DNA from 3 places in the Parashewanella tropica genome. Region 1 is predicted to be linked to each of the others. Evidence: predicted binding sites of a transcription regulator. Region 1 holds the regulator's gene; each other region holds the start of a gene.
The links. Region 1 encodes ArgR, which controls arginine synthesis, uptake and breakdown. Its sites were predicted from a motif close to ANTGAATANNTATTCANT; they were not measured.
Positions count from the first base shown of each region.

Region 2: the regulator ArgR is predicted to act here: its motif matches at 5,419-5,436, upstream of E2H97_RS07565 (citrate synthase).
Region 3: the regulator ArgR is predicted to act here: its motif matches at 6,081-6,098, upstream of argC (N-acetyl-gamma-glutamyl-phosphate reductase).

Region 1 covers NZ_CP037951.1:3,393,382-3,401,629, reverse strand. Annotated here, with positions in the region: gene E2H97_RS15005 (aspartate:alanine exchanger family transporter) at 29-1,873, shown strand; gene argR (transcriptional regulator ArgR) at 1,933-2,400, opposite strand; gene mdh (malate dehydrogenase) at 2,721-3,656, shown strand; gene carA (glutamine-hydrolyzing carbamoyl-phosphate synthase small subunit) at 3,955-5,097, shown strand; gene carB (carbamoyl-phosphate synthase large subunit) at 5,116-8,248, shown strand, end outside.
Region 2 covers NZ_CP037951.1:1,776,659-1,784,906, forward strand. Annotated here, with positions in the region: gene E2H97_RS07555 (hypothetical protein) at 1-888, shown strand, start outside; gene E2H97_RS07560 (M16 family metallopeptidase) at 928-3,648, opposite strand; gene E2H97_RS07565 (citrate synthase) at 4,078-5,364, opposite strand; gene sdhC (succinate dehydrogenase, cytochrome b556 subunit) at 5,812-6,207, shown strand; gene sdhD (succinate dehydrogenase, hydrophobic membrane anchor protein) at 6,201-6,548, shown strand; gene sdhA (succinate dehydrogenase flavoprotein subunit) at 6,549-8,248, shown strand, end outside.
Region 3 covers NZ_CP037951.1:1,157,140-1,165,387, reverse strand. Annotated here, with positions in the region: gene E2H97_RS04875 (hypothetical protein) at 1-52, shown strand, start outside; gene argH (argininosuccinate lyase) at 113-1,957, opposite strand; gene E2H97_RS04865 (argininosuccinate synthase) at 1,959-3,197, opposite strand; gene E2H97_RS04860 (ornithine carbamoyltransferase) at 3,215-4,132, opposite strand; gene argB (acetylglutamate kinase) at 4,169-4,939, opposite strand; gene argC (N-acetyl-gamma-glutamyl-phosphate reductase) at 4,932-5,984, opposite strand; gene E2H97_RS04845 (hypothetical protein) at 6,313-7,422, shown strand; gene argE (acetylornithine deacetylase) at 7,526-8,248, shown strand, end outside.

The DNA.
Region 1 (8,248 bases):
TCGTTTATCTATACTTCGTCATTTATCAATGGGAGAAGCTGAAATGTTGAACACGCCTAAAAAAGCTTGCCTCTGTAATGCGTCTATTTTGACTCTCGTTTTTAGTGGATTATTTCTTATCTGCTCAAATGCTTATGCGGCTGATACGTCAACAGGAAGCTATACCTTTGCTTGGTTAAGTCATAATCCATTTGCTTATTTATTTTTGGCATTAGCGATGGGTTATCCTCTCGGTCGATTGAGCCTATGTGGGATCAGTCTTGGTGCTACGGCGGGTACTTTAATCGTTGGTATTGCCATTTCGTTTACCGCTAAGACCTTGTACGGGATGACGTTTCATATTCCCGGTTTAGTAGAAGATATCGCATTGATGATGTTTATGTATGCGTTAGGGATGAAAGTCGGTCCTCAATTTTTTTCCGGATTTAAACGGGGAGGCTGGGACTTTTTTGTTATTGGGCTAATCACGGTATTCAGTAATTTTTTAATTGTTTTCTTAGGTGCAAAACTGGTCGGTTTGGCTCCAGGCTATGCGGCTGGGATTATCTCAGGTAGCTATACCGTAACAGCCGTAATGGGCGTGGCACAAAGTGCAATTTCCAGTGGCGCTTATAAAATGCCTGATGGGTTAACTGCCGATGTGGTTGGAGCTAATATGGCTGCTGGGTACGCCATTAGCTATGTTCTCTCCTCTGTATTCATCATTTTACTGATCAAATATTTACCGACCATGTTTGGTCATGATCCAGTTAAGTCGGCTAAAGATGCTGAGGCATCATTTGGCAGTGATAAAGAAGCGCTTCCAGGCACATCGGGTTCATCCAAATTAGGACTTTCTGATCTGCAAATTCGTTCTTATCGAGTGGATCATTCAGAGCTGACTAATCAGCCATTATCAGTGATACACCAAAACAACCCGAATGCTAGCGTAGTTAAAATTTTAAGAGGTGAGCAACTTATTGAGGCTAATGATGATTCGGTGCTTAAGATAGGCGATATCATTGGCATTATGGGGGAATATAGTGACTTGCTGAAAGAGAGCGAAGTCACTGGTAATGAAGTGGATGAACCCCGAGTACGCAGTGTTGCCATTGAGGTTGCTGATATTCATATTGGTGCTAAATCCGTTCACGGAAAAACCTTACTGGAATTAGAGGAAGAAATAGGGTTTGGAGTGAGTGTAAAAGCCTTGTTCCGCTCAGGCGTTCCAGAACATCATTTACCTGATACGGTTGTCGAAACGGGAGATGTTATCCGATTAATCGGCCCAGAGGCTTGTATCAATCGAGTAGCAAAAACCTTAGAAGGAAAGCCTGTCGTGGAGAGTTCATATACTGAGGTTTCGTTTATGTCGATAGCGTTGACGATTGGCTATCTCATAGGTCACTTCAGCTTAACCATAAAAAATATTCCGTTTGCGCTTGGCACGTCTGCTGGCTGTATGTTGATGGGCATTTTTGTTTCTTGGCTACGAACACGTAACCCTAATTTTGGTGGTCCAACAAGCGAAGGTGCTCGTTCATTTATGAATGATATTGGTCTTTCATTTTTTGTTGCTGTGTTGGCTTCTTCAGTAGGGCCTAAAATTCTTAACTCTTTTCAGGGAAGTGTCATTATCTGGATTGCTCTGCTTGGATTAGCTGGAGCTTTGATCCCGCCGTTTATTTCTTGGCTTTACGGTTACTATATTCGTAAGATGAATCCTGTGATTCTGGCTGGAACCTGTGCAGGATCACGTAACAGCACACCGGGACTGAATGGAATTCAAGATATATCGAAAAGTGCCATTGCGGCTATTGGTTACCCTGTTCCTTATGCGTTAACGTCAGCCTTAGTTTTAATTCTTGGCTATATTGCGATGGTATTTTCGTAATTTCACATAAGGGAAAATGACATATGCAGAGCGGTGTAACTCTGCATATACACTTGGGGTTACTCAGAGTAATTAAATAAAGATTTAACAGTCTCTAGTGTAGAGCTCATATCAGCAAGGTGAGCTGGGCAGATAAAAATCGTATCATCACCAGCGATGGTGCCTAAAATACCTTCTGGCTTACCGATTGAATCTAAAAGACGTGCGATAAGTTGAGCTGCACCAGGACTGGTTCTAACCACAATCATTGACTCATTGTGGTCTACATCTAATACTAAGTTTTTTAGTGGGCTACCCGCTGTCGGAACGCCGAGTTCTGCAGGAAGGCAGTATACCATTTCTTGTTTAGCGTTACGGGTTCTAACCGCGCCAAACTTACTCAGCATTCTAGATACCTTAGATTGGTTAATGTTGTTAAAGCCTTCAGCTTGAAGTGCATTGACAATTTCACCTTGAGATCCAAAGCGTTCTTCTTTTAATAAGCTCTTGAATGCTTTTACTAATTCGTTTTGATTTTTAATAGTCATAATGATGTCTTTTTTATCAGAGAATGAACCGTAAACATCCCGTTCTTGATACATTCGAAGTAAACGAATTTTTGCATACTGCCAATTATAGTGTCAAACAAACTGCATAAAGGTGCATAAAAATGCACTTGGAAGTAGAGGAAACACAAGTTTACAACTTAGCTGAAACCCCTTTAAAAGTAGTATTTTGAGTTGCCATTCCTTCTACATAAATCTTATGACTTGTTTCACAGCTTTATTGAAATTTAAATCACATTCCAGTAAGGTTGCCGCACTAATTTGACCAAGATCACAAATCCTGCGAATCATCGGAGACAATTATGAAAGTTGCTGTACTAGGCGCGGCTGGCGGTATCGGCCAAGCTCTTGCCCTACTATTAAAAACTCAATTACCTTCTGGCTCAAAGCTATCTTTATATGATATCGCGCCAGTAACCCCAGGTGTTGCGGTTGATTTAAGCCACATTCCAACGGACGTTGAAGTAAAGGGTTTCGCGGGTGAAGACCCAACTCCAGCACTTGAAGGTGCTGATGTAGTATTGATTTCTGCTGGTGTTGCACGTAAGCCAGGCATGGATCGCTCTGATCTATTCAACATCAACGCAGGTATTGTTCGCAGCCTAATCGAGAAAGTGGCTGCAACTTGCCCTAAAGCACTTGTTGGTGTGATCACTAACCCTGTAAATACTACCGTTGCGATTGCTGCTGAAGTACTTAAACAGGCAGGTGTATATGATAAAAACCGTCTATTCGGTGTAACCACTCTTGACGTTATCCGCTCTGAAACTTTTGTTGCAGAAGCTAAAGGTCTTAAGCCAGAAGATGTGAAGATCAATGTTATTGGTGGTCACAGTGGTGTAACCATTCTTCCTCTACTTTCTCAAGTTGAAGGTGTAACTTTCTCTGATGAAGAAGTGGCTGCTTTGACTAAGCGTATTCAAAATGCAGGTACTGAAGTAGTAGAAGCGAAAGCCGGTGGCGGTAGTGCGACTCTATCTATGGGTCAAGCGGCATGTCGTTTCGGTTTATCTCTTGTACGCGGTCTTCAAGGCGAAGAAAACGTAATCGAGTGCGCGTATGTTGAAGGCGGTAGTGAGCACGCTGAGTTCTTCGCACAACCTGTTCGTCTGGGTAAAAACGGCGTAGAAGAAGTATTATCATACGGCGAAGTCAGTGCTTTTGAAGCTGAAGCTCGTGACTCTATGCTTGATACCTTAAAAGGTGATATCAAAATCGGCGTTGAATTTGTAAAATAATTTAACGATTTGATACAAGAAAAGCGAAGCTACGTGCTTCGCTTTTTTTGTGCCGAAAAAAAAAGATAATTCACTAAAACAAACCAATCCCTACCATGTTATTGAATTTGATTGCAATTTTGTGTTTTAGGATATGTGATCTTGGTCAATAAAGGCTTTTTGCAAATGTAGATTTGGTCACATTTCTCATGTAGAATCTGCGCAATTTGCCAAAATTTCAGTATTTATGATTTTTTGGTAAGGAGTTTATTAATAAAAAACATTGAATTTCAGTAACTTGGCTCTTTCGGAGGTCGTGTTGACACAGTCTGCCTTACTCGTACTCGAAGATGGAACCGTTTTTACCGGCACATCAATTGGTGCTTCAGGTGTTTCGGTCGGAGAAGTCGTTTTTAACACTTCGATGACAGGATACCAAGAAATATTAACGGACCCTTCTTATTCTCGTCAAATCGTCACTCTTACATACCCCCACATTGGAAATACCGGCACTAACTCAGAAGATACAGAATCAGATAACATTCATGCCACTGGCTTAATCATTCGTGATCTTCCTCTTCTCGCCAGTAACTTCCGCAATCAACAATCTCTCAGTGATTACCTTAAAAGCAATAACGTCGTAGGCATAGCCGATATAGATACGCGTAAGCTAACCCGTATTTTACGTGAAAAAGGCTCTCAAGCAGGTTGTATTTTAGTTGGTGATGACAGCGATAAAGCGCTTGCAGAAGCAAAAGCGTTCCCTGGCTTAAAAGGCATGGACTTAGCCAAAGAAGTTACTACGGACTCAACGTATCAATGGCGCAGTGGAAGCTGGCGCTTGGTGGGAGGCTTACCCAGTGATACACCTGAGTCGGAACTTAAGTATAAAGTTGTAGCATATGACTATGGTGTAAAGCGCAACATTTTAAGAATGTTAGTTGACCGTGGTTGTGATGTCACAGTGGTTCCAGCTAAAACACCTGCAAGCGAAGTGTTAGCCATGAATCCCGATGGTGTGTTTTTATCGAATGGTCCTGGTGACCCTGAGCCATGCGATTACGCCATTGAAGCGATTCAAGAAATCTTAAAAACTGAAATCCCAGTATTTGGAATTTGTTTAGGCCACCAATTATTGGCGTTAGCTTCAGGTGCCAAAACATTGAAGATGAAGTTTGGTCATCATGGTGCTAACCATCCTGTGGGTGATACCGATAAAGGCACGGTAATGATCACCAGCCAAAACCACGGTTTTGCTGCGGATGAAGCCAGTTTGCCAAGTAACATCAAAGTGACACATAAGTCGCTATTTGATGGCTCGCTACAAGGGATCCACTTAACGGATAAGCCTGCATTTAGCTTCCAAGGTCACCCTGAAGCAAGTCCGGGACCGCATGATTGCGCACCTTTGTTCGATCACTTTATCGAACTGATTGAAAACCACCTTCAACAAAAGCTGTAACTCTGGGGTAGCCGAGAAATGCCAAAACGTACAGACATAAAAAGTATCTTAATTTTAGGTGCGGGACCGATTGTCATCGGTCAAGCGTGTGAATTTGATTATTCAGGCGCACAAGCTTGTAAAGCATTACGAGAAGAAGGCTACCGAGTCATTCTGGTGAACTCTAACCCAGCCACCATCATGACCGATCCTGAAATGGCCGATGCTACCTACATCGAGCCAATCCACTGGGAAGTGGTTCGCAATATTATTGCCAAAGAAAGACCTGATGCGGTTCTACCAACCATGGGTGGTCAAACGGCTTTGAACTGTGCGCTTGAACTTGAAGCAAAAGGCGTACTTGAAGAGTTCAATGTTGAAATGATCGGTGCAACCGCCGATGCGATCGATAAGGCAGAAGATCGCAGCCGTTTCGACAAAGCCATGAAGAGTATTGGTTTAGAGTGCCCACGTGCTGATATCGCTCATACCATGGACGAAGCCTATCAAGTGCTTGAGCAAGTGGGTTTCCCATGTATCATCCGCCCTTCATTTACTATGGGGGGCACTGGTGGCGGTATTGCTTATAACCGTGAAGAATTTGAAGAAATTTGTTCAAAAGGTTTCGAGCTGTCACCAACCAATGAGCTATTGATCGATGAATCACTCATCGGTTGGAAAGAGTACGAAATGGAAGTGGTTCGTGACCGCAATGACAACTGTATCATTGTGTGTGCGATTGAAAACTTCGACCCGATGGGCGTTCATACGGGTGACTCAATCACTGTTGCGCCAGCTCAAACCCTGACCGATAAAGAATACCAATTGATGCGTAATGCATCGCTTGCAGTACTTCGTGAAATTGGTGTTGAAACCGGTGGTTCGAACGTACAGTTTGGTATCAACCCGAAAGACGGTCGTATGGTGATCATTGAGATGAACCCTCGTGTATCTCGTTCATCGGCTCTAGCTTCTAAAGCGACTGGTTTCCCGATTGCAAAAATCGCCGCCAAGTTAGCGGTTGGTTTCACTCTAGATGAATTATCGAATGACATTACTGGTGGTCGCACGCCAGCGTCATTTGAACCATCAATCGACTATGTTGTTACCAAAATTCCTCGTTTTAACTTCGAAAAATTTGCAGGCGCCAATGATCGTCTAACGACTCAGATGAAGTCTGTTGGTGAGGTGATGGCGATTGGTCGTACTCTACAAGAGTCGATGCAAAAAGCATTACGCGGGCTTGAAGTGGGTAAAAATGGCTTTGACCCAATCATCGACTTAGATGATAAAAATGCGATTTCTAAAATTCGTCACGAATTACAAGAGCCTGGAGCTGAACGTATTTGGTATGTAGCTGATGCCTTCCGTATTGGCCTATCCGTCGATGCTATCTACAAACTAACGGGTATTGATCATTGGTTCTTGGTGCAAATTGAAGAGCTGATCAAACTTGAATCTGAACTTCAAGACATGTCAGTGACTGAGCTTGATGAAACCTTCTTACGTAAATTGAAGCGTAAAGGTTTTGCGGATGCTCGAATTGCTGAGTTATTAAGAGTTTCTGATAACGATATCCGTGTACTTCGTAACCGTTTAGGTGTACTGCCTGTATACAAGCGTGTTGATACTTGTGCAGCTGAGTTTGCGACCGATACCGCTTACATGTATTCAACCTATGAAGAAGAGTGTGAAGCGAACCCATCCGATCGTGAAAAAATCATGGTGCTGGGTGGTGGTCCAAACCGTATTGGTCAAGGTATTGAGTTCGATTACTGCTGTGTACATGCGGCATTGGCGATGCGCGAAGATGGTTACGAAACCATTATGGTGAACTGTAACCCTGAAACCGTATCAACGGATTATGACACTTCCGATCGCTTGTACTTTGAGCCAGTAACGCTTGAAGACGTATTGGAAATCGTGCGTGTTGAAAATCCAAAAGGCGTGATTGTTCAATACGGTGGTCAAACGCCACTTAAGCTAGCGAAAGCGTTAGAAGAAGCAGGCGTTCCCATCATTGGTACCAGCCCAGATGCAATTGACCGCGCCGAAGACCGTGAGCGCTTCCAAGAAACCATTAAAGAACTGGGTCTAAAGCAGCCTGAAAATGACACGGTAACCACAGTTGAAGCAGCCGTTCATGCCGCTGAGCGTATCGGTTATCCGTTAGTGGTTCGTCCATCATACGTATTGGGTGGTCGGGCAATGGAGATCGTTTACGACCAAGACGATTTACTGCGTTACTTTAATGAAGCGGTTCGTGTATCGAATGACTCGCCAGTGCTTCTAGACTACTTCTTAGATAACGCGATTGAAGTTGATATTGATGCGGTTTCTGACGGTAAAGATGTGGTTGTTGGCGCCATTATGGAGCACATCGAGCAAGCAGGGGTTCACTCTGGTGACTCAGGTTGTTCATTACCGCCGTACAGCTTAAGCCAAGAAATCCAAGCACAAATGCGTGAGTATGTTCGTAAGCTTGCATTGGAGCTGGGTGTAGTGGGTCTAATGAATGTTCAGTTCGCGGTTAAAGATAACGAAATCTACATGATTGAAGTTAACCCGCGTGCGGCTCGTACAGTTCCGTTTGTGTCTAAAGCGACTGGTGTTCCATTAGCGAAAATCGCAGCACGTGTAATGGCGGGGCAATCTTTGGCAGAGCAAGGGTTTACGAAAGAAGTGATCCCAAGCATGTACTCAGTGAAAGAAGTGGTTCTGCCATTCAACAAGTTCCCGGGTGTTGACCCATTGCTTGGTCCTGAAATGCGCTCAACCGGTGAAGTAATGGGCACAGGTGAAACCTTTGCTGAGGCTTATGCAAAAGCCTGTTTAGGTGCGACATCTGACGTACCTAAGTCGGGTCGTGCACTGCTTTCTGTTCGTAACAGCGATAAAGAGCGTGTGGTAGAGCTGGCGGCACAGCTTATTAAGTTAGGCTACGAGCTAGATGCGACTCATGGTACGGCTGTGGTTCTGGGTGAAGCCGGTATTAATCCACGTTTAGTGAACAAAGTACATGAAGGTCGTCCGCATATTCTTGACCGTATTAAGAATGGTGAATACAGCTACATGGTAAACACGACTGAAGGTCGTCAAGCGATTGAAGACTCTCGTCAGTTACGCCGTGCAGCATTACGTCATAAGGTGAACTACACTACAACCCTGAATG
Region 2 (8,248 bases), 1.6 Mb from region 1:
GAAAAAGCAATAATGGATGTTCCGGAACTGAAGCTTCTGCTAGCGCTTGCACCGGATGCTAAATATTTTTATTTGTTTGATATTGTGGCTTTTTTGGAATTGATACAAATGGATGCCGATACAATAGGTCAGTTACCCATTGCGTATAATACCTCTGAATTGTTTTCGTGTAGGTTACTTTTACTAAATAAAGAGGCATTCCAGGAAGCAAAGCAGCTTAGAGTGCAAACATTGAAAGATGAGCCAGAATTTCCAAAATATGATCTTAGCAAGACTCTTGCAGAGCATTCTAAGCATATTAAAAAATTACAAGAGTTGGATATAGAACCTAGATTATTAAGAGAATATCTCGATAGTGCAGAAGAAGGCTTGCCACAAAAGAGAAAGCTTAAAGGTGATACGACTGTAGGTGCGATGTGGTTAGATTTTGAATTAGTCCATAAATCAAAGTCGGATGATTGCACGAGTGTATACCAAAGAGCATTAATTGATACTCTACACATCAAGCCGAATCAAACTGAAAATCCAGAAGATCAATGGGAATTTACGATATCTAGAGGGGGTAAAGATTCTCGGTTTAGAGCCATAGGTATAGGAATGTTAGGCCCAAGATACTACAGGCATGCAGAGAGCGTTGCAAAGACAAAGGGATGGGACAACTTTGAAAAAACCGCTCAGGGGACATGTGATATTTGCAAAAATAAAGATACTGGAAGGTTTAGGTTAAATTATGATTTAGACGATCCATTTAGATGGCCTGATAGAATCTCTAATAAACCATGGTATCACTGTGATGAAACGAATGAAGATTGCTGCTACGAGTGCGCTAAAAATGAAGCACCAACACAAAATCCATCTGGTAAAAGTGATAAAGGAACAATGGTATAACCCAACTCAAAGTTGAGTAAGGTTATACCATCTAAGAAATTAAAGCTTAGCTTTAGACATATCACCCGCTTGAATTAAGGTAAAGTTTTCAAGTTTGATGTGCTTTTTGAAGGTAGAGTTAAGCTCTTTTAAAGTCAGAGATTTAATCGCTTTCTCAAAATCTTTATCAAAGCTCATATCACGTCCTAAGCGAACGTTGAACGCAAGTTCTCCCACAAGCTCATTGTCTTGTGAGCGACTTACTCTATAGCTTTGTAATAAACCCGATTTAGCGGCATCTAATTCTTCTTGCGTAAAGCCAGATTTAAGTACTTTAGCCACTTCTTCTTTAAAGCCAATTTCAACTTTAGCAAGATTTTGTGGGGCACAGATGGCATAAGCACCTAGAGAACCACGCTTATCAAGTTGGCTAAGGTTTAGGAATGAACCTGCACCATAACTCAAACCATCTTTTTGACGTAAACGAGTGGCTAAACGAGAGTTCAAGAAGCCTCCACCAAGAATGTAGTTGCCTACAGTCAAAGCTGGTGCATCGGCATTTTCCATTCCAACAGCAAGACCTAGTGATGCAACAAAAGTCGCATTTTCTTTATCAGGAGTGTTGAAGGTTAATGTATCAACTTTCAGTTGCTTGTATGGACGTTCGACACGTTCATAAGCTACAGAGCTATGCCAGTCTTTAGTGAGGCTTTCTAATTGCTTTATCACTTTCTTTTTTTCAAAGTCACCAATTACTGCAATTTGCATGTTGTCGGCACCATAGAAAGTGTTATAGAAATTCTTAACGTCTTTCAAAGAAAGGTTATTTAGCTCAGTGAGTGCTTCTTCAAATGTTGACACATATGCAGGGTGACCTTTTGTATAAGGACTTTGATGGCGTCGATATGCATTGAAGGCTAGCGCTTGTGGATCTTGTAGCTGCTGCTCAATTCCAACTTTTTGTTGACCTTTATATAGGTCAAACTCTTTTTGAGAAAAAGCTGGCTGCTGATATACCTCTGCCACTAATTTTAGTGTCGGAGCTAAATTCGTTTTGGTTGTTTCTACTCTTGCGAACGTTCCTTCACTAGAACCGCCAATTCGAACGGAAGCTTCAAGCTTATCGAATGCTTGTTTCAGTTGCTCACGAGATAGCTTAGTGGTTCCACGCATTAGCATGTCACCCGTTGCATCACCAATGGTGTTCTTACCCTGTAGTTTACCTAATTTACCCATTTGACCATTGATACGCAGAACAACAGACTCACCACGAGTTTTCTTATGAAGTAAGGCAACTTTAACGCCAGAACTTAAAGTAACAACTTCAGTACGCTTATCAATATTGTCCTGTGATGGATCAAAGGCTTCACCTTGAGAAACTACAGCACGCCCTTTGTAGCCTTTAAGCATGTCTTTTACATTAGCGACTTGTGGAATGTCTACACGTTCAGGTTTTTCGGAAGGAATAAATCGGCCCAAGGTACGATTATTACGGGTTAAATACTTTTCAGCCACTCGCTGAACGTCTGCAGTCGTAACTTTTTCCATACGGTCACGGTTTAAGAAAAGTAAACGCCAGTCGCCCATGCCAATCCATTCACTCAAATCAAGCGCAATGTCTTCCGATGAGTTAAAGGCAAGTTTGATATCTTTCAAGATAGAACGTTTGGCTGCTTGTACTTCTTTGTCAGAAATGGGGTGTGATTGGATGGATTCTAATGTTGATAGCATCGTCTTCTGAGCTTTGTCTAAATCAGCAGACTTATCGAGCTCCGCCATGAAAATCGCGACACCTGGTTCTTCCCACTGGAAGTTAAAACCAAAGGCTTGTGAGGCTTTTTTACTTTTTACGAGTTCTTTATAAAGACGACCATCAGGTGTAGAGCCTAACACTTCACTTAATACATTTAATGCTGCAAAATCTTTATGTGAACCAGCAGGAACATGGTACATAGTGCCTAGCAACTGAACATCACCTACACGACGAACGGTAATTAAACGTTCTCCATCTTGTGCTGGATCTTGAGTGTAAAGTTCTTCAAGTTGACGAGTTGGTTTAGGAATAGGACCAAAGTAATCTTCAACTTTGTCGATCATGCTTTTAGGATCAAACTTACCTGCCACAATTAGAGTGGCATTGTCAGGTTGGTAATATTTCTTATAAAAGTTTTTTAAACGGTCGATAGAGACATTTTCTAAGTCAGAACGAGCACCAATAGTAGATTTACCGTAGTTGTGCCAAGTAAATGCACCAGCCATCATCTGTTGAAGTGTAATGCGGAATGGGCTGTTTTCACCACGTTCGAACTCATTGCGTACAACGGTCATTTCGCTGTCTAAGTCTTTTTTAGCAATAAAAGAATTAACCATTCGGTCAGATTCCATGCTTAAAGCCCAGTTTACGTTCTCTTCAGTCGCCGTAAAGGTTTCAAAATAGTTGGTACGGTCAGTCCATGTAGTACCGTTTGGACGTGCACCGTGACTACTTAATTCAGCAGGAATATCTTTATGCTTAGGTGTACCTTTAAAAACAAGGTGCTCAAGCAAGTGAGCCATACCCGTTTCGCCGTAATTCTCGTGTTTAGAACCCACGTGGTAAGTTACGTTTACGGTCACGGTTTCTTTGGTTGGATCTGGAAACAGTAAAACCTGCAACCCATTATCTAGTTTATATTCTTGAATGCCTTCCACTTCAGTCACTTTAGTGGCTGACCAAGCAGGAAGAGCCAGCATACTGGTTGACAGTACAGCAGCTAGTAATGATATTTTTGTTTTTATCATTGGAATAGTTCCTTTACCCTTTTGTTAAGTTATACCAATCCCCATTCAAGTGTGAGCTACTCAGAACTCTATCAGCGGTCAAAATACAAGTGTAATTGGTGAAGGCATAGTTATTCTACGTCGAGCCAATTAGGCGAAGTAGTTTGACCGCTGATAAGCTCCCGAAGGGCAAGACTAAAGGCTTCCATTACTGTGTTGCAACTTCTTAAATTATCCTGATAGTACTGCGAATTTGCGCCTTGTACTGAAAGCCTTTAGCTCTTGCTGAGCGGTCACACTTGAGTGCGGATTGGTATTAATGAGGGTATCAGGAAAGAATTAGAGATAGAACAGAAGCAATAAACACTTGTTGAAAAAATGTAAAATAATTTGTAACAAAGCATAAAAAAACCCGCGAAAGCGGGTTTTTAAATCAGATAAAATAATAAATTATCTATCGTTTAACTTTACAAAGTCACGTGCTTTTTCACCAGTGTATAGCTGACGAGGACGGCTGATCTTGTGACCCGGCATGTCTAGCATTTCTTTCCAGTGAGCAATCCAACCAACTGTACGCGCTAGGGCGAACATTACGGTGAACATGCTTGTTGGAATACCAATAGCCTTCATGATGATACCTGAGTAGAAGTCTACGTTCGGGTAAAGCTTCTTAGATACGAAGTATTCATCTTCAAGAGCGATGCGCTCAAGTTCCATTGCAACGTCTAGTAGTGGATCTTGAATGTTTAGCTCTTTAAGAACTTCATGACAAGTTTCACGCATTACTTTAGCGCGAGGGTCGAAGTTCTTATAAACACGGTGACCGAAGCCCATCAGACGGAATGGATCATTCTTGTCTTTTGCCTTAGCAATGAACTCAGGAATACGGTCAACAGAACCGATTTCTTCTAGCATCTTCAAGCATGCTTCGTTAGCACCACCGTGAGCAGGACCCCAAAGTGAAGCGATACCCGCTGCAATACATGCAAATGGGTTAGCGCCTGAAGAACCAGCAAGACGTACTGTAGAAGTAGAAGCGTTTTGCTCGTGATCAGCATGAAGGATGAAGATACGATCCATTGCACGCTCGATTACTGGGTTAACTTTGTACTCTTCACAAGGTACAGCAAACATCATGCTTAGGAAATTACCCGCATAGCTCAGGTCATTCTTTGGATAAACGAAAGGTTGACCCATTGAATACTTGTAACACATTGCCGCTAGAGTAGGCATTTTGGAAACTAAGCGATACGCTGCAATTTCACGGTGTCTTTCATTGTTTACATCAAGAGAGTCTTGATAGAAAGCAGCAAGCGCACCTGTAACACCGCAAAGCATTGCCATTGGGTGTGCATCACGACGGAACCCTTTAAAGAAGGTTGCCAATTGTTCGTTAACCATAGTGTGTTTAGTTACGGTTTCAACAAAGTTATCGTGCTGTGCTTTATTTGGTAATTCACCATTTAGCAGTAAGTAACAAACATCTAAGTAGTTTGAATCTACAGCCAATTGCTCGATTGGGTAGCCGCGATGAAGCAAAATGCCTTGCGCACCGTCGATGTATGTTATTGCTGATTCACACGACGCTGTTGCAAGAAAGCCTGGGTCAAACGTAAAGTAGCCTTTACTGCCCAACTTGCTGATGTCGATTACATCGAAACCTTCAGTTCCTTGTTTGATTGGTAAATCGATAGAATCGTTTTCCGGTAAGTTTAAAGTGGCTTTTAATTCAGCCATACCGCGTTCTCCTTACTTCAATCTTCATATGAGAGTGGTATGTATATTCATGTTTGTGCATAAAGATGCAACAGTGAATATATAAAAGGTGCAATACTTTAACCGCATTTAGGGGACGGTTGCAATTCAAATGGGTGTTTTATTCAAAATTGTTAATTTTTTTAACAGTGATCTGGGTCACAATGCTCGTTACTTATACAGGTGAACGCTAATTTTAGGAAAATTGATATTTTACGTTATGTGATGTTTGTATTTGACTTTTCCCGCGAGTATACTCTTTTCGGCTTTTGAAAGAGTTTCAAAAGTGAAAATAATAAGATTGATCTCTATTTGTAAAATTAGTGGCTTCAGAGAGAATATACTTTCAATAACGATTTTTGCCAGAGTATCGGTTGTTAGAAAAAAGATCGGAATTTTGGCAAGCATCGTATAATTAAATAAAACTCAATGAGGCTGAGTGAGCAGAACGTGAAAAAGCAAAGACCTGTCCATTTAGATCTACAACAAATCCGCTTTCCTGCAACAGCGATTGCGTCCATTCTTCACCGTATCTCCGGTGTGATTATGATTTTTGCCACAGGCATCTTGCTGTGGATGTTACATTCGTCATTAGCATCAGCAGAAAGTTTCGCCGAATTGCAAAATTTATTTGCCAACCCTTTAGCTAAGTTCGTTGTTTGGGGCATCTTGACCGCCTTGGCTTATCACTTGATTGGTGGCGTACGTCACTTGATCATGGATACAGGACGTTGGGAAGAATTGAACTCAGGTGCAACATCGGCAAAAGTCTCTTTTGCGTTAACGATTGTTGTTTCTATCGTAGCGGGGATTTGGGTATGGTAACCAATGCAGCAAGTTTTGGACGCAGCGGTGTTCATGACTTCATTTTTATTCGTGCAAGCGGAATCATCCTAGCTTGTTACACACTCTTTTTAGTTGGCTTTTTTGCCTGCAATGCGCCGATGACTTATGAGGCGTGGTCTGGTTTATACAGCACCATAGGAATGAAAGTATTTACTTTGATTGCCTTGATTGCATTACTGATCCACGCTTGGATTGGTACTTGGCAGGTTCTGACTGACTATATTAAGTGCACAAAACTTCGTGGCTTATTGCAGTTTATTTTTGTTATCACCGCTTTTGCTTATCTAGCGGTTGGCACAATTACAGTGTGGGGTGTGTAAGTGAGTATTCCAGTTCGCGAATTTGATGCCGTAGTAATCGGTGCTGGCGGTGCAGGTATGCGCGCCGCATTGCAAATTTCTAAAGAAGGTAAGAGCTGTGCGCTTTTATCTAAAGTATTCCCAACTCGTTCACATACTGTATCTGCACAAGGCGGTATTACAGTTGCGCTAGGTAATGCGCACGAAGATAACTGGGAATACCACATGTATGACACCGTTAAAGGTTCAGACTTTATCGGTGACCAAGATGCAATCGAATACATGTGTCAAACTGGCCCAGAAGCGATCATTGAGCTTGAGCACATGGGTCTACCTTTCTCACGTTTTGAGAACGGAAAAATTTACCAGCGCCCATTCGGTGGTCAGTCTAAAAACTTTGGTGGCGAGCAAGCAGCTCGAACTGCGGCGGCAGCTGACCGTACTGGTCACGCATTGCTTCACTGCTTGTATCAACAAAACGTTAAAAACAAGACTGAAGTTTTCTCTGAGTGGTATGCACTAGACCTTGTTAAAAACGAAGACGGTGCAATCGTAGGTTGTACTGCACTAGACATTGAAACCGGTGAAGTGGTTTACTTTAAGTCTAAAGCTACCGTTTTAGCCACTGGTGGTGCAGGTCGTATCTTCGCATCTACGACTAACGCTCATATCAATACTGGTGATGGTGTTGGTATGGCAGCTCGTGCTGGTGTTCAACTACAAGACATGGAAATGTGGCAGTTCCACCCAACGGGTATTGCTGGCGCAGGTGTACTTGTGACTGAGGGTTGTCGTGGTGAAGGTGGTTACCTTCTAAATAAAGACGGCGAGCGCTTCATGGAGCGTTATGCACCAAATGCAAAAGACCTTGCGTCTCGTGACGTTGTAGCACGTTCTATGATGACCGAAATCCGTGAAGGTCGTGGTGTAGATAGCCCATACGGCCCCCACATCTACTTGAAGCTTGATCACTTAGGTAAAGAAACGCTTGAAGAGCGTCTACCGGGTGTATGTGAATTGTCTCGTACGTTCGCACACATTGATCCAGCTGACGGTCCAATCCCAGTAATTCCAACTTGTCACTACATGATGGGTGGTTTGCCAGCTAAGGTTTCTGGTCAAGTTATTCACCAGAACGAAGATGGCACAGAGCAAGACATTCCTGGTCTATTTGCAGTAGGTGAAATTGCTTGTGTATCAGTACACGGTGCCAACCGCTTAGGTGGTAACTCACTACTTGACCTTGTAGTATTTGGTCGTGCAGCAGGTCAGCACTTAGGTAAAGCGTTAGATGAAACGCCAAATCCTAAAGAGGCGACTGAAGCGCAAATCGATGCAAGTCTTGCGCGTCTAAACCGTTGGGAAAACAACAAAGACGGTGAAGACCCAGTACAAATTAAGAAAGATCTACAGCAATGTATGCAGTTAAACTTCTCGGTATTCCGTAGCGGTGACTCAATGGCTGAAGGTCTAGAAGAGCTTAAAGCGATTCGTAAGCGTCTAGAAAACGCTAAACTATCTGATAACTCAAAAGAGTTTAACACTCAGCGTATTGAGTGCTTAGAATTAGATAACTTAATGGCAACGGCACTGGCTACTGCATATGCAGCTAACTTCCGTACCGAAAGCCGTGGTGCGCACTCACGTGAAGATTTCCTTGAGCGTGATGATGAAAACTGGTTATGTCACTCGATCTTCGATCCGAATACAGAAGCCATGAA
Region 3 (8,248 bases), 2.0 Mb from region 1:
GCCTCTCGCCGAGATCAGAAAAGAATTTGGGGTTAAGGTGATCATTAAGTAGCTCACATTAAAATAAGACCGTGGCAGCAATACCACGGTCTTTTTCACCTAGATTTTTTGCTCAAATAATCCGATTCACGTAGTAAATCAACGCCGTTTCATCGCAAGCATGCTTCTTCGGACAAGGTTCGCAATCCTTCATTACTTTTTCAGGTAAATGGTGTTTATCTGACAGGCTAAAACCTAAGCGACTAAAGAACTCTGGCTTTCGAGTCAGCGCTAACACTTTATTTAGCGCTAGTGTTTCTGCACGTTTTAATAAGTGCTCGACTAAAGCTTTACCATAGCCATGACCTTGATGATTTACCGACACACCTAATGAACGAATTTCAGCAAGTCCTGTACTGTACATATACAAAGCAGCGCAGCCACAAATCTGCCCTTCACTTTCCACCACGGCAAAATCACGAATAAACTGGATAAGCTCTTGCTCTGAACGTGGCAGATTTTCTTCTTTATCCGCCCAGTAGTTCACTAATTTACTGATCCCACGTAAATCAGTTAGCTTGGCATCTCGAATCGTAAAGTTAGCCACACCAAGTTCATGACGGAAGCTTTCAATCGCTTTATTAACCGCTTCAATGCCCGTCCCACCAATGGTACTGCGTTTATCGACAAGATGTTCTAAATCCAAGAACTGATAAACGTCATTTTCAATCAGTGAAGAAAATTGTTGTAATTCATCCAGCCTTAAACGCTCAATTGGCTCTTGTTGACCAATGGCATATAACACAACTTGACCAGAGATTTCGTGAGCTGTTCTAAATGGAACACCTTTAGCCACAAGATAATCAGCCAGCTCCGTCGCATTAGAGTAACCTTCTGCTGCCGCTTTTTTGCATTGATCGCTTCGAACTTCAATAGAATTTACGACTTCATTGGCCATCAATAAACATTGTTGCCACTGGTTAACCGCATCGAAAATTCCTTCTTTATCTTCCTGCATATCTTTGTTGTACGCCAAAGGCAGCCCTTTGAGCGTTACCAATAAGCCTTGCAGCGAGCCAAAAACACGTCCGCATTTACCACGAATAAGCTCTAACGCATCTGGATTCTTTTTTTGCGGCATCAGTGACGAGCCAGACGTCACTTGGTCGCCCAAGGTGATGAAACTGGCTTCTCCCGAGTTAAAGAAAATCAGATCTTCCGCCATGCGAGACAAGTGCATCATGCTGGTACTTGCTGCAAACAGTAATTCCAGTACGAAATCACGGTCGGATACCGCGTCTAAACTATTTAGACAAGGCGAATCAAAACCTAAATCATGCGCTAATTGCTCACGATTAATGTCATAAACCACACCTGCTAATGCCCCACTCCCCAATGGACATTGGTTTATGTGCTTATTGGCGGCAACCAAACGTTTTTCATCCCGTTTTAGCATTTCCACGTAAGCTAAGCACCAATGAGCAAAACGAACTGGCTGTGCTCGTTGTAAATGGGTATAACCGGGGAAAATATGCTGCTTATTCGCTTCAGCCAGAGCCACTAAACTTTGTTGACACGTTCGCAATAACCCCTGCAACTCGTCGTTTTGCTGTTTACACCACAAGCGTAAGTCAGTCGCCACTTGGTCATTACGACTACGCCCTGTGTGCAACTTTTTAGCGACGTCACCTAACTTTTCTGTCAGCTTAGCTTCGACATAGCTATGAATGTCTTCAGCATTAGAGTTAATAATATCCAGCTCACCTGCTTTTGCTAACTCTGCCAATTCATACAAGGCTTGCTCTAACGCTTGTTGCTCTTCAAGCGCCAATACGCCTGCTTGGTAAATCGCTTTTGACCAAGCAATCGAGCCTTCGATATCTTGCAAAATTAAGGCTTGGTCAAAATGCAATGAGTCATTAAAGGTTTTAAAGTACTCACTACTACCTGATTGAAACCGTCCTCCCCATAGTGCCATGTTATGACTCCTTTGAGTTAGCTTGTTGCTTCATCGCATTGATGCGACTTGGTAAACTGAACAGACGAATAAAGCCTTCAGCATGTTTTTGATCGTAAACATCATCGGCACCAAAGGTTGCAAACGCTTCAGAATATAAGCTATGAGGCGAACGACGCTGAGTCACTGTGGCTTGCCCTTTATAGAGCCTAACGATCACATCACCCGTAACACTTTTTGCGAAAATTGCAGATGCGGCCAATAGCGCCTCTGCTAATGGTGTAAACCAGCGACCATCATAAAGAACATGAGAGAACTCAAGTGCAACAGATTCACGATATTTAAGTGACTCTTTATCCAGTACTAAGGTTTCTAAGCCTTTATATGCCGCCATTAACACAGTACCACCGGGCGTTTCATAACAACCACGAGACTTCATACCCACTAAACGATTTTCCACGATATCAATGCGTCCAACACCATGCTTACCCGCCAGAATATTGAGTATTTCAAGCAACTTATCGGCTTTAAGCTCTTGGCTGTTAACCGCCAGTAACTTGCCCTGTTCAAATGAAAGTTTTACGTATTCCGGTGTGTTAGGTGCTTCTTCGGGTGATACAGTCATCGTCCACACTTGCTTTGAAGGCTCACACCAAGGGTCTTCAAGCTCTCCACCTTCATGGGAAATGTGCCAGAGATTGGCATCGCGACTATAAATTTTAGTCAGGGATGCTGAGCAAGGAATATTTCTCTCATCCAAATAGCTGAGTAAATCTTCTCTTGAAACCATATCCCACTCACGCCAAGGCGCAATCACCGATAACTCCGGTGCTAACGCAGCAAAGCATGACTCAAAACGAACTTGGTCATTCCCTTTACCTGTACAGCCATGACAAACAGCATCTGCGCCCACTTTTAGTGCTACTTCAACTTGCGCTTTTGCAATAATAGGGCGAGCAACAGATGTGCCTAATAAATATTGACCTTCATATACAGCTCCAGTGGTTAAGGTTGGATAAATGTAATCCGTCACTAACTGCTCTTTTAGATCCACTACGTGGCATTCACTTGCCCCAGAGGCTATAGCTTTAGCTTCTATGCCTTCAAGCTCTTCGTATCCTTGCCCTACATCTGCACAAAAAGCCACGACCTCACAGTTGTCATAGTTTTCTTTCAACCAAGGAATGATGGCTGAGGTATCCAATCCACCTGAATACGCTAATACGACTTTTTTTATGTTTTTATTTTTTACGATTGCCATGTTGTCACCACCAAAAATTAAGCTTGATTGAATAGAGTGAGTAGAATTGCACATTGCGCCCACATACGGTTTTCAGCTTGCAAATCCGCTAACGATTGCTCGCCGTCAAAGACTTCAGTGGTGACTTCCTGTTCTAAATGAGCAGGCTGGCAGTGCATAAAATAATTTGCATCTGCTTTTGTCATTAACGCGCTGTTCACTTGATAAGGCTTAAAGATTTTTAATACTTGTTGTGGATCTTTTTCTTCCCCCATAGAAATCCAAGTGTCGGTGTAAATCGCCGTTTGTGAACCTATATCATTAATGTCATTACTCAGCGTTAGCTTGGCTCCGGTGATAGCTTCAATGGTATGAGCTTTATCCTGCATCTCTTTTGAAGCTTCGAAGCCTTTTGGCGAAATTAAGGTAAAATCTATTCCTAATGTCAGTGCCATCAGCATCAATGAGTTAGACACATTATTGGCGTCCCCCACATAAGCCAGTTTGGCTTGACTAAGATCTTCAACCTTTTCAGATAGTGCCATCATGTCAGCTAAAGCTTGGCATGGGTGATAGAGATCGCTCAACGCATTGATTACAGGAATACCAGCGTATTCTGATAATTCGACTAAGGATTGATGACTAAAGACTCGAGCGACAATGGCATCACTCCAGCAGGCAAGGTTTTTAGCCACATCCACCACACGTTCACGTTCGCCCAATTTGCCGTTTTGCTGACCTATGTAAACGGAATGACCGCCGAGTTTTTGAATGCCAATATCAAAGCTAATATGAGTACGTAATGACGGCTTTTCGAATAGCATCACTACAGACTTACCCGCCAGAGCATGTTGATAATCTTGTGGTGATTGTTTTATGGATTTCGCTAATTCAATTAAATCCAATAGTTGCTGCTGATCAAGCTGATCATCAGCCAGATAATGTGAGAATGACATAAGTATCTTCCTAAAATTGTTAAAAAATGGGTTTGTTTAATCAGGAATAATGCGAGTACCGATTGGCTGACCTACAAACAACTGAACGAGTTGTTGTGGTTGCTGCCAACTGGCAATCGCGATACTTCGTCGTAATTGTCGAGCTGCGTTGAAGGCGGCATTCACTTTAGCTACCATGCCACCATTGATGATTTGTTGTTGAATAAGACTTTGAGCTTGCGTTTGCACTAACGACTCTAATGTTTTTCCTTGAGCGTCTTTTACACCAGCCACGTCAGTTAACAGTAATAAGTCACCATCCACCAACTGAGTAATGGCTACCGCTGCATCATCAGCATTAACGTTGACCAACTTGCCATCTGTTAAAACTCCAATAGAGGCAATAACAGGCATAACTGATTGCGATAACAACATTTCAAGTACACTGGCGTTATTCGGCGTTGGTACTCCAACTTCACCTATATTTTCAGGGTGCTTGCTACAAGTAACCATGGCGGCATCGGCAAGCGATAGACCTAAACTGGTTAAGCCAAGCTGATTGGCCGTTGCGACAATCTGTTTATTGACCGTTCCCGCTAATGCACCACTGATAATAGGGATTTGTGACTTAGGCGTAACACGTAATCCATTTTTCTTCTTGGTAGTGAATCCTGCTTGCATCAACATTTGATCTACTGTGCTACCACCACCATGTACCAGAATGATTTTTCTATCAGAGTATTTTTTAAACACCAACAATAATGCTGACAAGGCAGATTCTTGCTCAAGAATCGCACCACCGATTTTGATCACTAAAGGTTTAGACATGGTGGTTCACCTCGATATTACTGAGTAAACCAAACTCACTTGGAAGCCCTAAACGTAAATTAAGGCATTGCACCGCTTGTGAAGCTGCACCTTTCAGTAAGTTATCAATGGCACAACTCACAACCAAAACTCGTTGACTCTCATCGAACTGCCAATGGATATCGGCAAAAGGAGTACCTGCAACATTATCTACTTTAGGCCAAGCTTTTTGCATTCTAATGAGTGGTTGTGACTGATAGGCATTTTTGTAAACAGCGTCAATATCAGCTGCAGTGATTCCCTCTCTGACTTTAAGAGTCGTTGTCGCTAATAATCCACGTTTGAATGGAGCAAGGTGCGGATTAAAAATGACATCAGCCTGTACAGCAAGGGAGATTTCAGGCTGATGTCGATGCTTCAAAATATTGTACGGGGTTAAACTCACTTCATTAAAACTGGTAGCTAAATTCGCTTGACGCCCTGCGCCACTGACTCCACTGATACCGTTCACAGTAATCAAAGAGTCTTCATCATGAAAATGATTCAACGTAATAGGTTTGAGCCCCAATAAGCTCGCTGTCGGATAACAGCCGGGGACAGCAATCAAATTAGCGTCTTTTATGGCTTCAGCCTCCCACTCAGGAGAACCATAAACCGCTTGTTGTAATAACTCGGGTTGTTGATGAGTAAAACCATAATATTGATCGTAAAGTTCTGGCTGTTTAAGCCTAAAACCACCAGAAAGGTCAAATATAATTATTTTATGCTTGGAAAAAGCTTCAACTAGCTTAATACTGGCTTCGTGAGGGGTTGCTAAAAAAACAACATCAAGCTCAGAGGCATGTGTATTTATCCAATCTGGACTAACGGCTATAAAAGCGTTATCGCAAATCCCCTTCCAACGAGGAAAAACATCACTAAAACACTGCCCTAATACTTGGCTGCCTTCAGAAACTAACAGCTCGACAGAGTTAATCAATTGATGACGAACAAGTAACGCTACCAACTCAGCACCAGCGTATCCACTGGCTCCTACCACAGCAGCTTTTAAATCCTTAATTTGCAAAATTATTCACCATCAAATAAAGCTAAAAACACAAAATCTGTATTACGAATGAGATAAATTACAATCTCTTTACCAATAAATGTAAAACTACACACAATTGACTTCTTATGCAATATTTATAAATATATATTTTACAGATATTATTAACTATATTTAAAAATGACATTACCTAATTTCGAACAATCATTAATTCAGCAATAAAGGAAAAGCTCATAACCAATTGATTAAAAGAGGGTTAATCATAGATTAATTCTGTAAGTAGAGTGTGGATGTTTTTTTTTGCTTATTTAACAATATGTACCATTCATATTTGTAACTGCACAACACTATGGCGTACTGGACAACAGCAACAAGTAGAGTTCCAACTGATTTTAGCGGCTCACAACCAAGAAAAGTTGGAATAGAACCAACTAAATTTGTTGAACTGATTAAAAAATCGGGGTTAAGTGTCAGAGATCTCACTCCACACTTTGGTTTAGATGAAGGAGATGAACAAGAGATTATGGGTAGTGCACCAAATGATGTCCCTGCCCAACGGTTCGCTTTTGCTCGCAAAGTTGCAGCAAACCCAAAATTCAACATTGTGGAAATACAAAAAGTATTTAAAGGTCTTGGTTATAATGGTGTTGCGGAGTATATCACTGAAAAGAGGAAACTAAACCTCGACTACTTTTCACAAGTTGATACATATAGTCATGAACACTCACCAACACAATTTGCTCAAGTTTATGAATCAGGAGAGCAACACAGTACAATTAATGAACTTCAGCAACAAGTTAAAAAACTCACTTCTCAGCTAGAAAAATCAAAACAAAAACAACAACAACAACAAACACAAATTAATGAGTTAAAAACAACTTTAGAACATACAAATAGTGAAATTGAGCGAAGAGTTGAACGGAAAGTAGCGGAACAAATTGCTCGTAAGGAAGAAGGGTATCAACACCAAATTGCTTCTTTAACATCTCAACTAGAAAGAGTTAAACAAGAAAATCTGCAATTAAAATTGAGTGGTGTCCATATTACAGCCTCCCAAGCAACACCTGAGGTGGAACTTGTTGTCCCTTCCGGTTGTAATCAAAAAATAGACAGTGACAAAAAAGCACGGAATCTATTATCTGCTCTAATGGGCGTTACTGAGTTGTGGGAAGATTTTGGCTGTTTTTTAACTCCTAACGGCTTCACTACAGGGGAAATAAAGCAAGGGAGCCCTCATGCGGGAGCAACAACCCACCTTATGGCTCTGATTAGGGCGGCAAAGTCTAGGACTGGTAAAGAAAAATTCACCTTACAAAAAGTAATCGATTCGCTTAACGCGATCCGAACTCCAAAGCATGCAGAAAATATACAGCGGGCTATGGATCGCCTCTTGGGGTTACAACAAAAATGGAACAGAGCAGAACAATCTGGATATAATTCTGACTCTGATTCTGATTAAATCGGCTAATTGTTAGATTTTTCTATTTGTTGCACAACCCTGAATTGACTTTTAATTCACAATTAACAAATATAAAATCAAAAATAAAAGTGTACTTAATAGAATGACATTACCTAATTTCGAACAAACGCTTACCCAACTCATCTCCTTGTCTTCCATCAGCTCGAATATTGAAAGTGAAGATGAAAGCAATCATCAGGTTATTTCTTTACTTGCAACTTGGTTCGAAACATTAGGTTTTACGGTTCAAACTATTCCTGTTCCAAACACACGTAACAAATTTAACTTATTAGCCAAACTGGGGGGTGGTGAAGGTGGCTTATTATTAGCGGGGCACAGTGATACTGTGTCATTTGACGAGATTGGATGGAACAGTAATCCTCATAAAGTAGAAAATAAAGATGGCCGTTTTTATGGATTAGGCACCTGCGATATGAAAGGCTTTTTTGCGTTTATCTTGCAAGTTTGCCAAGGATTGTCAGTTAAACAGCTAAAAAAACCACTTTATATCTTAGCCACAGCCGATGAAGAAACCAGTATGGCTGGGGCGCGCTTTTTTGCTCAATCTCAAGACATTCGCCCTGATGCTGCCGTTATTGGTGAGCCAACCAATTTAATTCCTGTGATCATGCACAAGGGCTACATGTCCCACAAAATTATTGTGATGGGTAAATCAGGGCATTCAAGCCGCCCTTCTGCTGGAATAAACGCCATTGAAGTGATGCATCAAATTATTGGTAAACTGCTTGAACTCAAATCTAATCTTGCCCTCAACTATCAAAACCAAGCATTTGATGTACAAGAGCCCACATTGAATTTGGGAACA